3 regions of the Streptomyces sp. NPDC059851 genome follow, and region 1 is predicted to be linked to each of the others. Evidence: riboswitches for the same ligand, from Rfam matches in the RefSeq annotation. Region 1 holds a riboswitch; each other region holds the start of a gene.
The links. Region 1 has a riboswitch for thiamine pyrophosphate ahead of thiO (glycine oxidase ThiO). Riboswitches for the same ligand answer to the same signal wherever they lie in the genome.

Region 1 (3,645 bases):
GCTCCGGGCACTGCGCGGCCGGGACGTTCCGGCCTCGCCGGCGCTCGGAGAGGGTTCGGGGCGGAGCCCACGGGGCCGGGCGTCAGAAGGCCGGGCGTTCGGGGTCGAGGGTGGCGCGGCCCTCGACCGGGGAAGAGGCGTGCGCGAAGCGGCGCTGCGGGATGCGGCCCGCACGGAAGGCGAGCCGCCCCGCAGACACCGCGTCCCGCATGGCCGCGGCCATCAGCACCGGCGCCTGCGCCCGCGTCACCGCGGACGCCAGCATGACCCCGGCGCAGCCGAGTTCCATCGCCAGCGCCACGTCCGAGGCGGTTCCCGCCCCCGCGTCCAGGATCACCGGCACGCCGGCCCGCTCCACGATCAGCTCGAAGTTGTGCGGGTTCCGGATGCCCATGCCGGAACCGATCGGCGAGCCGAGCGGCATGACGGCCGCACAGCCGGCGTCCTCCAGCTTCCGCGCCAGCACCGGGTCGTCGTTCGTGTACGGCAGCACCGTGAACCCGTCGTCCACCAGGGTTTCGGCAGCGGCGAGCAGCTCCTCCCCGTCGGGGAGCAGGGTCCGCTCGTCGGCGATGACCTCCAGCTTGATCCAGTCCGTGCCGAGCGCCTCCCGGGCCAGCCTGGCCGTCAGCACGGCCTCGCCGGCCGTGTAGCAGCCGGCCGTGTTCGGCAGGACCGCGATCCCGAGCTTGTCGAGGACGCCGAGGACGGAGCCCTGCACCGCCGGGTCGAGCCGGCGCATGGCGACCGTGGTGAGCTCCGTACCGGAGGCGGTCAGGGCGTGTTCCAGTACTTCCAGGCTCGGCGCCCCGCCGGTGCCCATGATCAGGCGGGAGGAGAAGGTCCGGCCGCCGAGGACGAACGCGTCGTCCGCCATTGCGCTCAGCCCCCCTGGACCGCGGTCAGGACCTCGACCCGGTCGCCGTCGCCGACCGGGGTGTGCGGCCACCGCCCCCGTGGGACCACGGTCTCGTTGAGTGCGGCCGCGACCCCGGAGGGGGCCGTGGTGAGGGTGGCGACCACCACGTCGAGGGTGGTGCCGGGCGCGAGCTCGCGCGGCTCGCCGTTGACGGAGATGGTCATGCGTACGACTCCTGACGTGCGGGGGAGAAGCGGCGCGGGCTGAAGGGCCGGGCGGCCTCGGGCAGGACGCCGGTGGCGAGCAGTTCGGCCATCGCGTCACCGGTGACGGGGGTCAGCAGCACCCCGTTGCGGTAGTGCCCGGTGGCCAGGTGCAGGCCGGGCAGGGCGGTGGGGCCGAGCAGCGGGGCGTTGTCGGGGGAGCCGGGGCGCAGCCCGGCCCGGGTCTCGGTCAGCGGCAGTTCGGTGATGCCGGGCACCAACTCGTGCGCGTCGCGGAGGAGTTCGTACACCCCGCCGGCGGTGACCGTGGTGTCCCAGCCGAGTTCCTCGCTGGTGGCGCCGATGACGAGTTCGCCGTTCTCCCGCGGCACCAGGTACACGTGGCTGCCGCGCACGACCGCCCGTACCGTCCGCGACAGGAACGGCGCGTACGGGGCCGGCACCGCGAGCCGCAGCACCTGCCCCTTCACCGGCCGGACGGGCGGCAGCGCCTCCTCGGGCACGCCGGCCAGTCGGCCGCTGAGCGAGCCCGCCGCCAGTACCACCTGGTCCGCGGACAGCTCGGTGCCGTCGTCGAGCACCGCGCCGGCCGCCCGGTCGGCGGTGACCACCAGCCGTGCGGCGCCCGCCCGGCGGATGTCCACGCCGGCGCGCTCGCAGGCGGCCAGCAGCGCGGCCGCGAGCCGCCGCGGGTCCACCTGGTGGTCGCCGTCCACCCGCAGGCCGCCGCGTACGCCGGGGGCGAGCATCGGCTCCAGGCGCCGGCACTCACGGCCGGTGAGCCACTCCGAGTCCAGGCCGCAGCGGCGCTGGAGGGCGTGCAGCTCGCGCAGGTGGAGCCGGTCGTCGGCGTCGAGGGCGACGGCGAGCGTGCCGCAGGCCCGGTAGCCGATGTCCATCCCACCGGTGGCGTCGGCGAGTTCGGCGGCGAACTCCGGATAGCGGGCGGCGGAGGCGAGGTTGAGGCCCAGTAGGGTCTCCTCGCCGTAGTGCAGCTCGGTGACGGCGGCGAGCATGCCCGCTGCGACCCGGGCGGCGCCGCCGCCGGGGGCCGGGTCGGCGAGGGCGGTGCGCAGCCCGCGCCGGGCCGCCCGCCAGGCGGTGACCAGGCCGATGATCCCGCCCCCGATGACGAGGACGTCGGATCCCGCGGACGGCACGGATCCCTTGGACGAATGCATGGGCGTCCAGCCCCTCCCTTCGCCGGCATGACCCGGATCAGGTTCGGACGGTCGGAGGCCGGCCAGCCTCCCTCTCAGCCCGGTACGCCCGGGCTCCCGCGATAGGTACGGTGGCCACAGTAGCCGTTCCCCTTCGGGGAGCGGGAGAGAGCCGGGACGCGGCCGCCGGTGCACCCCTTTCCACCGATCGTGCTGACTAGGGTGGGTCTGTGAGCGAGCAGACCGAACAGACTCAGAGCGGCGTCGTCATCGTCGGCGCCGGAATGGCCGGGGTGCAGACGGCGGTGGCCCTGCGCGAGCAGGGCTGGACCGGCCCCGTGACCCTGCTGGGCGCCGAACCCCACCAGCCCTACGACCGGCCCCCGCTGTCCAAGGCGGTCCTGCTCGGCAAGGCCGAGGACTCCGCCTTCGACGTCGACTTCGAGGGCCTGGGCATCGAGCTGCGGCTCGGCGTGGAGGTGACGGGGCTGCGGGCCGCCGACCGCGAGCTGGACACCGAGGCCGGCCCGGTCCCGTACGGCGTGCTGGTCCTGGCGACCGGCGCCGAGCCGCTGACCCTGCCCGGCTCCGAGGGCGTCCCCGGCGTCCACCTGCTGCGCACCCTCGACGATGCCGCCCGGCTCCGGCCGGTGCTGGCCGGGACCCCGGCCACCGTCGTCGTCGGCGCCGGCTGGATCGGCGCGGAGTTCGCCACCGCGGCCCGGGAGGCGGGCTGCGCCGTGACGGTGGTCGAGGCCGCGGACCGGGTGCTCGCGGGCGCCCTGCCGGCCGAGGTCGCCGCTCCGATGGCCGGCTGGTACGAGGAGGTCGGGGCCGACCTCCTCACCTCCGCCAGGGTCGCTTCGGTGGAGTCCGGGCGGGTCGTGCTCGCGGACGGCCGGGAGCTGCCGGCCGGAGCGGTGGTCGTGGGCATCGGGGCGCGGCCGGCCACGCGCTGGCTGGCCGGGTCGGGCGTCGAGCTCGGCGCCGACGGCTCGGTCACGGCGGACGCGTACCTGCGGACCTCGCTGCCGGGGGTGTACGCGGTCGGCGACTGCGCCTCGTTCCCCTCGGCGCGCTACGGGGCGCGGTTGCTGGTCCACCACTGGGACAACGCGCTCCAGGGGCCGCGGGTCGTCGCGGCGAACATCCTGGCCGGGGCGCGGGGCGAGCCCTCCGCCGGGGGCGCGCTCCAGGTCTACGACCCGGTGCCGTACTTCTGGTCCGAGCAGTTCGGGCGGTTCGTCCAGTACGCGGGCCACCACGCGGAAGCGGACACCCTGCTGTGGCGCGGCGACCCGGGCGAGCAGGCCTGGTCGGTGTGCTGGCTGCGGGCCGGGTCGCTGGTCGCGATCCTCGCCGTGGGCCGGCCGCGGGACCTCGCCCAGGGCCGCAGGCTCAT
Region 2 (3,645 bases), on a different contig from region 1:
GGTGCTCCTTCGGCGTCACGTAGCAGAGCATCGCGGTGCCCCACCACGCGATCATCGCGGCGCCGATGCCCGAGGTGATGTGGTCGTACGCCGGGGCGACGTCCGTGGTCAGCGGGCCGAGCGTGTAGAACGGGGCCTCCTCGCAGATCTCCTGCTGGAGGTCGATGTTCTCCTTGATCTTGTGCATCGGGACGTGACCCGGGCCCTCGATCATGGTCTGCACGTTGTGACGCTTGGCGATCGTGTTCAGCTCGCCCAGCGTCTTCAGCTCGGCGAACTGCGCCGCGTCGTTGGCGTCCGCGATCGAGCCGGGGCGCAGGCCGTCGCCCAGCGAGTACGTCACGTCGTACGCCGCGAGGATCTCGCAGAGCTCCTCGAAGTTCGTGTAGAGGAAGTTCTCCTGGTGGTGGGCCAGGCACCAGGCGGCCATGATCGAGCCGCCGCGGGAGACGATGCCGGTCTTGCGGCGGGCGGTCAGCGGCACGTACGGCAGCAGCACGCCGGCGTGGACCGTCATGTAGTCGACGCCCTGCTCGGCCTGCTCGATGACCGTGTCCTTGTAGATCTCCCAGGTCAGCTCCTCGGCCTTGCCGTCGACCTTCTCCAGGGCCTGGTAGAGCGGCACGGTGCCGATCGGCACGGGAGAGTTGCGCAGCACCCACTCGCGCGTGGTGTGGATGTTGCGGCCCGTGGAGAGGTCCATGACCGTGTCGGCACCCCAGCGGGTGGCCCAGGTCATCTTCTCGACCTCCTCCTCGATGGAGGAGGTGACCGCGGAGTTGCCGATGTTGGCGTTGACCTTCACCAGGAACTTCTTGCCGATGATCATCGGCTCGATCTCCGGGTGGTTCACGTTCGCGGGCAGCACGGCACGGCCGGCCGCGATCTCCTCGCGCACGACCTCGGGGGAGACGTTCTCACGGATCGCGACGAACTCCATCTCCGGGGTGACCTCACCACGGCGGGCGTACGCGAGCTGCGTGACGGCCTGCCCGCCCCTGCCGCGGCGCGGCAGGCGCGGGCGGCCCGGGAAGACCGCGTCGAGGTTCTTGAGGCCGCCGCGCGGCGAGGTGTGCTTGATGCCGTCGTCTTCGGGGCGCACGGGACGGCCCGCGTACTCCTCGGTGTCGCCGCGGGCAATGATCCAGTTCTCGCGCAGCGGCGGCAGACCGCGGCGGACATCGGTCTCGGTCTGCGGGTCGGTGTACGGGCCGGACGTGTCGTAGAGGGTCACGTCCTTGCCGTTGGTGAGGTGCACCTGGCGCACCGGCACCCGGATGTCGGGGCGGGAGCCCGCCACGTAACCCTTGTGCCAGCCCGGCTGGCGCTCGGTCTGGCCGTCGGTGTCCTGGCCGACGGCAGGCGTGCGTGCGTCCTGAATGGTCATGAGACCTGATCTCCCTACGCCGGCATTACCCGGTAACAGGTTCGGCGGTCGGCGCAGCCTCCTCCCGTACGCATGTGCCCGCGTACGGTGATCAGCGCCCTCTCAGCCCGGTGCTCCGAGCTCCCGCGTTGTGCAAAGGTGCCCCCACGCTAGCGTCATCTGTGGCGTGCTGAACAGTGGGCCCCCTCAACTCTTGCGATGATCAGTCGGTGACGCCTTCGACTCAGCCCCCCGACGAATCCGCCGAGCCCTCAGGTCACACCGGCCCCGCGCATGCCGATCACGACCATGCGCACGGGCACGGCCACTCCCACGGCCACGGCCCTGCGGCTCCTGTCTCGAAGCACCTGCGCAAGGTCATCGCGGCCGTACTGATCCCCTTCGCCACAGCCGTGTTCGTCGGCATGGCGGTGCTCTGGCCGGGCGGTGCCCCCGCCCACGAGCGCTCCGGCGTGGGCTTCGACCGCCAGACCGAGCAGGCGCGGGTCGTCAAGCTCGAACAGGTCGACTGCAAATCCGTGAACGCCTCACAGGTGCCGCCGACGGCCAACCCCTCGACACCGGAGGGCCGCGAGGCACGGGCCGCTCAGACCGGCCAGTGCAAGAAGGCCACGGTCGAGGTGGGCACCGGGCCCGACAAGGGCCGCACCTTCATCGAGATCGTCCAGCCGGGAGCGCCCCGGCAGTTGGCGGACGGTCAGCAGGTGGTCGTGGCCTACGCCCCCGACGCACCGCGGGACCTGCAGTACTCCGTGATCGACGTGAACCGCAAGATCCCGTTGGCGGTGCTGGCCGGCATCTTCGCCCTGGTGGTGGTCCTGGTGGGGCGGATGCGCGGCCTGTTCGCGCTGGTCGCCCTCGCCATCAGCTTCGCCGTGCTGACCCTGTTCATCCTGCCGGCGATCCTGCAGGGCTCGAACCCACTGGTCGTAGCGGTCATCGGAGCGAGCGCCATCATGCTGATCGCGCTCTACCTGTGCCACGGGCTGACCGCCCGCACCTCCGTCGCGGTCCTCGGCACGCTCGTCTCGCTGCTGCTGATCGGACTCCTGGGATCGGTGTTCATCGACTGGGCGTTCCTCACCGGGAACACCGACGACAACACCGGGCTGATCCACGGCCTGTACCCGGACATCGACATGAGCGGTCTGCTGCTCGCGAGCATCATCATCGGTTCGCTCGGCGTGCTCGACGACGTGACGGTCACTCAGACCTCGGCCGTCTGGGAACTCCACCACGCGGATCCGGCGATGGGGCCGCGGTCCCTGTACCGCGCCGCCATCCGCATCGGCCGCGACCACATCGCGTCGGTGGTCAACACCCTCGTCCTGGCCTACGCGGGCGCAGCCCTACCCCTGCTGCTGCTGTTCTCGATCGCGAACAGCAGTGTGGGCGCAGTGGCCAACAGCGAGCTGGTCGCGGTGGAGATCGTACGGACCCTCGTGGGCTCGATCGGCCTGGTGGCGTCGGTCCCGGTGACGACGGTGCTGGCAGCGCTGGTGGTGTCCGCCGACCGGCCGGCGGGCCCGGCCGGTACGCCGACGGCCCCCGGCGCGGGACGCGGAGGGCGGGGCCGGGGGCGGCGGCGCAAGCGCTGAACCGGCCGTCAGCCGGCGTTCTGCTCGTTCTGCCGGGACTCGGCGAGGATTCTGTCGAGCGCCTCGTCGAGGCTCATCTCGAAGTCCCCGAGGTTGCGCTCCTGACCGAGCGGAACCAGCCGGTCGGTACGGTCGAGGAAGGCGACCAGAGGTGCCGCACCGGCCCGGAAGAGGGCGCGGTCGCTGCCGACCTGGAGCCGGATGTGGACGTCGGACAGGTCTTCGGACGAGGTCGGGGCGATGTGCACATCCCCTTCCCCGCACGGCTGGTTGATGCCGTCGAGCAGGAGTTCCCGCCCGAACGCCCAGGTCACCGGCGCGTCCCCGGGAAGGTGGAAGGTCAGCCGTACCGCGTACGGGTCACCGCCGTCGTACCGGAGCTCGACCGGGATCCGGAAGGAGAGCTCCTCAGAAACGAGGAAGCTCATCATGACCTCTGCCTGTACCGACTCGCGCATTGCCTACCCCGCTGTTGTGGAAGTGGCCAGGAATGACCCCCCGGGACCCCCTTGACAAGACTGGTGGAAGCGCTAGCGGATCACAAGGAGTGAGTTTTCAGATACTGATAGAGAAGGAGAGGGTACTCAACAGCGCGCCTACTTCACTCCGTAGCCGATCCACTACCCACGGCAATCGTTCCTGCTGATGGAGGGGAAGGGA
Region 3 (3,645 bases), on a different contig from region 1:
TCTCCGGGCGCGGACCGCGCCATCGCCATCGGCTCCGCACGTGCGGAGCCCGTCGGACCTCGTCGTCTGAGGAAGGACCGTCATGGCACCCCGCCCCGCTCCGGGAGAGCTCACCTTCGTCGCGCCCAAGGGGGCGAAGAAGCCGCCCCGGCACCTCGCCGACCTCTCGCCGGCCGAGCGGCGCGAGGCGGTCGCCGCGATCGGCGAGAAGCCCTTCCGGGCCAAGCAGCTCTCGCAGCACTACTTCGCCCGCTACGCCCACGACCCGGCGGAGTGGACCGACATCCCCGCCGGCTCCCGCGAGAAGCTCCGCGAGGAGCTGCTGCCGGACCTGATGAGCGTCGTACGGCACATCTCCTGCGACGAGGACACCACCCGCAAGACCCTGTGGCGGCTGCACGACGGCACGCTCGTCGAGTCCGTGCTGATGCGCTACCCCGACCGGGTCACCATGTGCATCTCCTCGCAGGCCGGCTGCGGCATGAACTGCCCGTTCTGCGCCACCGGCCAGGCGGGCCTGGACCGCAACCTGTCCACCGCGGAGATCGTGCACCAGATCGTCGACGGCATGCGCGCCCTGCGCGACGGCGAGGTGCCCGGCGGCCCGGCCCGGCTGTCGAACATCGTCTTCATGGGCATGGGCGAGCCGCTGGCCAACTACAACCGGGTCGTCGGGGCCATCCGCCGGCTGACCGACCCCGAGCCCGACGGCCTCGGCCTGTCGCAGCGCGGCATCACGGTCTCCACCGTGGGCCTGGTACCGGCGATGCTGCGGTTCGCCGACGAGGGCTTCAAGTGCCGTCTCGCCGTCTCGCTGCACGCCCCCGACGACGAGCTGCGCGACACCCTCGTGCCGGTGAACACCCGCTGGAAGGTCCGCGAGGTCCTCGACGCGGCCTGGGAGTACGCCGAGAAGTCCGGCCGCCGGGTCTCCATCGAGTACGCCCTGATCCGCGACATCAACGACCAGGCCTGGCGCGGCGACCTCCTGGGCAAGCTCCTCAAGGGCAAGCGCGTCCACGTCAACCTGATCCCGCTGAACCCGACGCCGGGCTCGAAGTGGACCGCCTCGCGCCCCGAGGACGAGCGGGCCTTCGTCGAGGCCATCGCACGCCATGGCGTGCCCGTGACGGTGCGTGACACCCGTGGTCAGGAGATCGACGGTGCGTGCGGCCAGCTGGCCGCGGCGGAACGGTAGCTTCCGCTTCTGGTGGAGCCGGTTCGGCCACGGGGTACCCTGTGGCCGAACCAATTGCATATTCCGACAGGGGAGCGCCACAGCGCTGAGAGTGCGGCACCGTCAGCCGCAGACCCTCTGAACCTCGCCCCGGTCATTCGGGGTAGGGAGTTCGGTCACCACTCAAGCTGTTGCGCCCTGCCCGGCGTCCGCTCCGACAGAGCGCCGGGCGGGGCCGCGTCTTCTCCTGGTCATCCCAGGAGGAATACACCAGTGAGCACCACCAAGAAGATCGCGGGCGCCGCGCTCGCGGCCGCCCTCGGCGTCACCACGCTCAGCGCCTGCGGTGGCGACGGCGGCCGGGACGGGGCCGGGGACGGCGCCAGCGGGTCGCCCAAGTCCAAGACGGTCACGCTCGTCTCCCACGACTCCTTCAACGTGACCGAATCGGTCCTGAAGGAGTTCGAGCAGCAGAGCGGCTACACCGTCAAGGTCCTCAAGTCCGGGGACGCGGGCGCGGCCCTCAACCAGGAGATCCTCACCAAGGGCTCCCCGCGCGGTGACGTGTTCTTCGGCGTGGACAACACGCTCCTCTCACGCGCCCTCGACAACGGCGTCTTCACCCCGTACGAGGCCAAGGGCCTGGCCGGCGTGAAGCCCGAGTACGTCCTCGACGGGCAGCACCGGGTCACGCCGGTCGACTCCGGCGACATCTGCGTCAACTACGACAAGGCCTACTTCGCGGACAAGGGGATCGCCCCGCCGCAGACCCTGGACGACCTGATCAAGCCCGAGTACAAGAACCTGCTGGTCACCGAGAACGCGGCCACCTCCTCCCCGGGCCTGGGCTTCCTGCTGGCCACCGTCGGCAAGTACGGCGAGGAGGGCTGGAAGGACTACTGGAGCAAGCTCAAGGCCAACGGCGTCGAGGTCGTCGACGGCTGGGAGCAGACGTACAACGAGCGCTTCTCCGGCTCGGCGGGCGGCAAGAAGGCCAAGGCCGACCGCCCGCTGGTGGTCTCGTACGCTTCCAGCCCGCCGGTCGAGGTCCTGTACGCCGAGCCCAAGCCGGCCGAGGCCCCCACGGGCGTGGCCACCGGCACCTGCTTCCGCCAGGTCGAGTTCGCCGGCCTGCTCAAGGGCGCGAAGAACGAGGAGGGCGGCAAGGCGCTGATCGACTTCATGATCGGCAAGAAGTTCCAGGAGGACATGCCGCTCCAGATGTTCGTGAACCCGGTGGTCAAGGACGCAGCGCTGCCCGAGCTGTTCACGAAGCACGGCGTGGTCGTCGAGAAGCCGGAGACCGTGGCTCCCGGGACCATCGCCAAGAACCGTGAGCAGTGGGTCAAGACATGGTCCTCGCTCGTCGTGAAGTAGCCCCCGCCCCCGCAGGACGAGGCGGCGCCCGCGGCGCGGCCGTCAGGCTGGCCCTGATGGCCGTGCCGCTGGCCTTCTTCGCCCTGTTCTTCGCCTACCCCGTCACCGCGATCGTCGGCCGCGGGGTCAGGACCGACGACGGCTGGCAGTTCGGCCGCATCGGCGAGGTGCTGGCCCAGCCCGACATCGCCGCGGTGCTCTGGTTCACCGCCTGGCAGGCGTTCGTCTCCACGCTGCTCACCCTGCTGGTCGCGCTCCCCGCCGCGTACGTCTTCGCCCGGCTGGAGTTCCCCGGCAAGCAGCTCCTGCGGGCGGTGGTCACCGTGCCCTTCGTGCTGCCCACCGTGGTCGTCGGCACCGCGTTCCTGGCGCTGGTCGGGCGGGGCGGGCTCCTGGAGGAGCTGTGGGGCGTCCGACTGGACACCACCGTGTGGGCGATCCTCCTCGCGCACGTCTTCTTCAACTACGCGGTGGTCGTCCGCACCGTCGGCGGGCTGTGGGCGCAGCTGGACCCCCGTCAGGAGGAGGCCGCCCGGGTACTGGGCGCGGGGCGGTTCGCCGCGTGGCGGCGGGTGACGCTGCCCGCGCTGGTCCCGGCGGTGGCCGCCGCCGCGCTCATGGTCTTCCTGTTCACCTTCACTTCGTTCGGCGTCGTGCAGATCCTCGGCGGGCCCTCGTACGCCACCCTTGAGGTGGAGGTGTACCGGCAGACCGCGCAGCTGCTCGACCTGTCCACTGCTGCCGTCCTGACGATGGTGCAGTTCGCCGCCGTCGCCCTGATCCTCGCCGTGCACGCCTGGACCGTGCGCCGGCGCGAGGCCGCGCTGCGGCTCGTGGACCCGGCGCGGACCGCGCACCGGCCGCGCGGGTTCGGGCAGCGGGCGCTGCTCGGCGGGGTGCTGCTGACGGTGGCGCTGCTGATCGTGCTGCCGCTGGCCGTGCTGGTGGAGCGGTCCTTCGACGCCCCGGGCGGGTACGGGCTGGGCTTCTACCGGGCGTTGCAGAGCGAGGGCTCCGGCGGAGGAACGTTTCTGGTGCCGCCGTTGGAGGCCGTCTGGAACTCCCTGGAGTACGCGCTGGCCGCCACCGCC

Region 2: another riboswitch for thiamine pyrophosphate. It lies ahead of thiC (phosphomethylpyrimidine synthase ThiC); the one in region 1 lies ahead of thiO (glycine oxidase ThiO).
Region 3: another riboswitch for thiamine pyrophosphate. It lies ahead of ACFV7Q_RS12430 (thiamine ABC transporter substrate binding subunit); the one in region 1 lies ahead of thiO (glycine oxidase ThiO).

Annotation. Positions count from the first base shown of each region.
Region 1 is NZ_JBHWJJ010000019.1:82,782-86,426, forward strand. It holds gene ACFV7Q_RS09525 (thiazole synthase) at 83-877, opposite strand; gene thiS (sulfur carrier protein ThiS) at 883-1,083, opposite strand; gene thiO (glycine oxidase ThiO) at 1,080-2,264, opposite strand; TPP riboswitch at 2,262-2,374, opposite strand; gene ACFV7Q_RS09540 (NAD(P)/FAD-dependent oxidoreductase) at 2,474-3,645, shown strand, end outside.
Region 2 is NZ_JBHWJJ010000007.1:89,525-93,169, forward strand. It holds gene thiC (phosphomethylpyrimidine synthase ThiC) at 1-1,387, opposite strand, end outside; TPP riboswitch at 1,382-1,524, opposite strand; gene ACFV7Q_RS03800 (YibE/F family protein) at 1,597-2,985, shown strand; gene ACFV7Q_RS03805 (SsgA family sporulation/cell division regulator) at 2,994-3,443, opposite strand; gene ACFV7Q_RS03810 (IclR family transcriptional regulator) at 3,541-3,645, opposite strand, start outside.
Region 3 is NZ_JBHWJJ010000027.1:7,921-11,565, forward strand. It holds gene rlmN (23S rRNA (adenine(2503)-C(2))-methyltransferase RlmN) at 83-1,198, shown strand; TPP riboswitch at 1,257-1,365, shown strand; gene ACFV7Q_RS12430 (thiamine ABC transporter substrate binding subunit) at 1,451-2,554, shown strand; gene ACFV7Q_RS12435 (ABC transporter permease) at 2,611-3,645, shown strand, end outside.